Regions from separate parts of the Siminovitchia sediminis genome, predicted to be linked through region 2. Evidence: riboswitches for the same ligand, from Rfam matches in the RefSeq annotation. Region 2 holds a riboswitch; the other holds the start of a gene.
What was found. A riboswitch is a leader RNA that binds a small molecule or an ion and turns the genes downstream of it on or off. The one in region 2 is predicted to bind FMN.

Region 1: another riboswitch for FMN. It lies ahead of ACFSCZ_RS10225 (ECF transporter S component); the one in region 2 lies ahead of ribD (bifunctional diaminohydroxyphosphoribosylaminopyrimidine deaminase/5-amino-6-(5-phosphoribosylamino)uracil reductase RibD).

Annotation. Positions count from the first base shown of each region.
Region 1 is NZ_JBHUEO010000026.1:81,474-83,932, forward strand. Features, by position in the region: gene ACFSCZ_RS10220 (peptidoglycan DD-metalloendopeptidase family protein) at 1-470, shown strand, start outside; FMN riboswitch at 530-663, shown strand; gene ACFSCZ_RS10225 (ECF transporter S component) at 823-1,398, shown strand; gene ACFSCZ_RS10230 (ferredoxin) at 1,644-1,892, opposite strand; gene ACFSCZ_RS10235 (CPBP family intramembrane glutamic endopeptidase) at 2,233-2,459, shown strand, end outside.
Region 2 is NZ_JBHUEO010000030.1:42,828-45,286, reverse strand. Features, by position in the region: gene ribD (bifunctional diaminohydroxyphosphoribosylaminopyrimidine deaminase/5-amino-6-(5-phosphoribosylamino)uracil reductase RibD) at 1-1,021, opposite strand, end outside; FMN riboswitch at 1,170-1,314, opposite strand; gene aceA (isocitrate lyase) at 1,439-2,459, opposite strand, start outside.

The DNA.
Region 1 (2,459 bases), on a different contig from region 2:
CGTATTATTCCGATACATACGGTCATGTCGTATTTCTGAAACATTCCTATGGATTCGTGACGGTTTATGCCCATTTGCAGAAAAGGGACGTTTTACAGGGGGCAACCGTAAAAAAGGGCGAAGTGATTGGAAGCATGGGGAGCACCGGGAACTCTACCGGCAGCCACCTTCATTTTGAAGTCCATTTTGGTGACTGGACTGTAACAAAGGAAAATGCGGTAGATCCGTTTGCGATATTCGGCAATGCTTTGATCGGAGAGCAAGTATATGCATTACAGCCTTCCTTGAATCAAACAGCCGAGGCAGTTGCATCTCCCCGGCAGCTTGATAAATATATAGTACAAAAAGGTGACACGGTATGGAGTATTTCAAGAAAGCATGGTACGACCGTTGAAAAGCTGGCTGAACTAAACGGCCTGAATGAAGATAACATAATTGTGGTCAACCAAACACTAATATTAAAAGAATAATGACAAATAACTTCACATATTGAAAAGTATATTGTATAATGGGGTCAAATAACATAATGATTCATCTTCGGGGCGTGGTGAAATTCCCGACCGGCGGTAATGAGGCGAGAGCCTCTAAGCCCGCGAGCCTGAAAAGGCAGGATTTGGTGAGATTCCAAAGCCGACAGTATAGTCTGGATGGGAGAAGATGAAGGTAGCCTGCATACATTCAAAATGTAAGAATACGAATGTTTATTTGACGACGCCTAAATTCTCCCTCAAAATGAAACTTTGAGGGAGTTTTTATTTTTCGGGCAAACATGTATGGCTTACCTTTCTTCGACATGAGATGAATCTCAAAGGAGAGAGGATTTTGAAAAAGTATAATACGAAGACGTTTGTTGCAATTGGAATGCTGAGCAGTTTATCATTTGTCCTAATGTTAATCAAGTTTCCGATCCCGCCGTTCCCAGCCTATTTGACAGTTGATTTCAGTGATATCCCGGCATTAATCGCTGCTCTTATGTTCGGACCGCTTGCAGCTATTATTGTGGAATTAATTAAGAATATTATTGATTATATGATGGTGGGAAGCGAAGCGGGAATTCCAATCGGAAATTTGGCAAATTTCATGGCAGGAATCGCATTTGTTTTGCCGGCATACTATGTTTTTAAAAAGTTGAGAATCAAGTGGGGTTTGGCCGTTTCGCTGATCTTTGGAACAATATTTATGGCGGTCCTCATGAGCGTTCTAAACTATATAGCCATTCTTCCGGCATATATTCTATTGCTTGGATGGGATCCAATGACCACATCCGAGCTGCGCCAGCTCGTTGTAGCAGCCATACTTCCGTTTAATCTCGTAAAGGGATTGCTGGTTACGGTGATCTTTTTACTGATATATAGCCGTATGAGACACTGGATGAATAAGCAGACGGTTAATGTATAACACACTCTCTTTAAGATCAGGCGCAGGAATGGGGATTCCTCGCCTGATTTTTTACTGAGAACACCAACAGGAGTGCAGCTTCAAACAGCCGAGTTTCATCTTATCCGGAAATTTCGTTTAACCCGTCCAGTGTAGTGGGTAGCCATTTCCGGACCATGAGCTGATGCTACCATTTTAAACTGAGCTGTAGTTTTTCCTGAAAAATAAAAAGGGAGAGCAGCAGGCACTCTCCGAAATACTTTGGTTTATTCAAATTTTAAAGGATCGCCGTCAAATGGCTCATCGGCAATTTTTATAGATTCAGTTGGACATCCTTCAAAGGCGTCCAACATATCATCTTCTAGAATAGCTGGGACCTCTGCAATCCCTTTATTGTCATCCAGGACAACATACGACAACCCTTCATCATCATAATCATATATGTCAGGAGCTGCTGCTCCGCAAGCACCACAGGCAATGCATGTATCCTGATCCACAATTGTAAATTTGGCCATGTGTCTACCTCCTATACATTCCAACTATCTCAACGCTGTTCAAAATAGCGATCGGCAAAAAGTTGTTATCTAACCATATCTTAATCCTCCCTACACAACATTTCAACTTAAATCAGCTTTCAATATTCATGTCGAACTATTTTATCTAACAGAACATTATAGAGAACATAGTCGAAAAATTCATTTCGTGATAAAATTAAATTAGCTCGTTAACAGGTGATTTTCCGTCCGGCTTTCTGTCTAACACAGTCTTCTGGACGCAAAAGCCCATAGTCCTAAACTGCCGAAAATATACATACATAGAATGAACATGAGCGGTTATGAAAAGTGGTGCAAGATCATGCATAAAAGACAGGCTGAGCTCATTCAACAACTGACACCCAGACAATTGACATGGAATCTTTATCTTACACAGTTCATATTACTCCTGATTTCTCTGATTCTGGGACTGTTTCTTTTGGGCCAACCGTCGGATATTATGAATAGGTTTCAAGTATCCCTTCAGTGGATTTTTTGGGGAGTTATCAATGGGATGGCAGTTGTCCTCATTGATATCTTGCTGATAAA
Region 2 (2,459 bases):
AAGCCGCTTCTTTCATCCATTGTTTTGGAATACCGGCAAAGGCTTGGACACTTTTTTTGTCATTAATTAATTTTGGCGCCATATACATGACGATCTCCTGGAAACAGCCGGCTTCTACAAATGATGAATGTACGCTTCCTCCTCCTTCTACAAAAACAGATAGGAAGTTTTCTTCCCCCAGCCATACAAGAAGGTCATCCAGTTCAATTGTGTCGGAAGGCATTTTTTTGACTCTTGCACCTTTTTTTTCAATAGCAATGAGTTTTTCCTGGCTGGCTTGTGTCCCGCACACAATGATCGTTGGCGTTTCCTTATCATTTAACAAATTGGCTTCTAAAGGAATCTTTAAATAAGTATCTAATACAATTCGAATGGGATTTTTTCCACCCTGGGGCAATCGGGTTGTAAGATGGGGATTATCATGAATCACGGTATTGATGCCTGTCAATATAGCATCGTGGCGATGCCGGTAATGATGTACATCCAACCTGGATTGTTCCGATGTAATCCATTTGCTGTCTCCGCTTGAAGCCGCCGTCTTTCCGTCAAAAGTTACAGCGGTTTTTAATGTGACGAATGGTTTTCTTGTCTTCATAAAATGATAATAGTATTTATTAAGTTCTTTGGCCTGCTGTTCACATATTCCATGTTCCACTCGTATTCCGGCGTTTTGAAGTTTTACAACCCCATTTCCGGCAACCATAGGGTTTGGATCCAGGCCAGCTATATACACCCGTTTAATTTTTTTCTCAATAATTAAATCAGCGCAAGGCGGTGTTTTTCCTGTATGTGAACAAGGTTCCAGTGTCACATAGAGATCTGCACCTTCAGCCTCATCGCCGGCCTGCTTTAAGGCATTAACTTCAGCATGTGCTTCTCCTGCTTTCAGGTGTGCACCCATGCCAATTACCTTTCCATTTTTTGCAACAACGCAGCCAACCGCCGGGTTGGGACTCGTCTGTCCAACAACAGCTTCAGCCAACTGCAGGGCCAATTTCATATAAAATTCTTTATCTCCCATAGTTCCTCCTTCCCATGACGGATAATTGACGGAAAAAAGCCCCGAAACTTGTTTCGGGGCAAAAACAGCAAACTTTAATAAACGTCATATTTTTCCTTCCCAAAACAGACAAAAATAGGCATGCCCATTTCGGCCAAAAAAATGACGCATTTTCCTTCTCCCATCCAGACTGTCACTGTCGGTTTTGGAATTTCACCAAATCCACCGCCCTCATAAAAGAGACGGGTCACGGACTCAGAGACAATTGTCTCAATACCGCCGGTCGGGAATTGCACCCTGCCCCGAAGGAAAATTTCATTCGATTGAATGTATTATATCATATATTTATCAAAACATAAGACTAACTTTTTTCCTTATTTTGTTAAAATCAATGAAAGAATATGTTCACGCATGCTCTTCAACAAAAGTTCATGGGGATTAGGACTGCAGGAACTGTGCTGCCTCTGTAGAACCCTTCAGGGCAGTGGTAGAAGATGTTCCTCCAGAAATCACCATGGATACTTCGTCAAAATAGCCAGTTCCGACTTCCCGCTGGTGGCGCGTAGCCGTATACCCTGCCGTCTCTGAAGCAAATTCTGCCTGCTGAAGCTTGGAGTATGCTGCCATGCCCGACTCTTTATATCCACGAGCCAATTCAAACATGCTGTGATTTAAGGAATGGAATCCAGCAAGCGTAACAAATTGAAATTTATACCCCATCGCTCCCAGTTCTTGTTGAAAGTTAGCGATCTCTTCATCACTCAGCTTGCTCTTCCAATTGAATGAGGGGGAGCAATTGTACGCAAGGAGTTTCCCCGGGAATTTCTCATGTATGGCTTCTGCAAAGCGACGGGCCTCTTCAATATTGGGTTCTGCTGTCTCGCACCAGATAAGGTCGGCATATGGCGCATACGCCAGTCCTCTCGAAATGGCCTGTTCCAATCCAGGGTGTGTATAGTAAAATCCTTCAGGGCTCCTTTCACCCGTCAAAAACTCCCGATCATACGGATCTACATCACTTGTAATCAAGTTAGCTGCATTAGCGTCCGTTCTTGCAATAATGACCGTTGGTATATCCATTACATCCGCTGCAAGCCTTGCCGCAATCAGATGGCGTACAGCTGTTTGTGTAGGCTGAAGAACTTTTCCGCCCAAATGCCCGCACTTTTTCTCGGAAGCCAGCTGGTCCTCCAGATGAACGCCGCCTGCCCCTGCTTCAATCATCGCCTTGGTTAATTCAAATACATTTAGGGGTCCTCCAAATCCGGCTTCCATATCTGCAACGATCGGTGCAAACCAATACGTATCTCCCCCGCCTTCAGACTGTTGAATTTGATCTGCCCTCTGTAATGTCTGATTAATACGCTTAACAACCTGAGGTACGCTGTTGGCCGGGTACAAACTTTGATCCGGATACATCTGGCCAGCCAGGTTAGCATCGGCTGCTACTTGCCAGCCG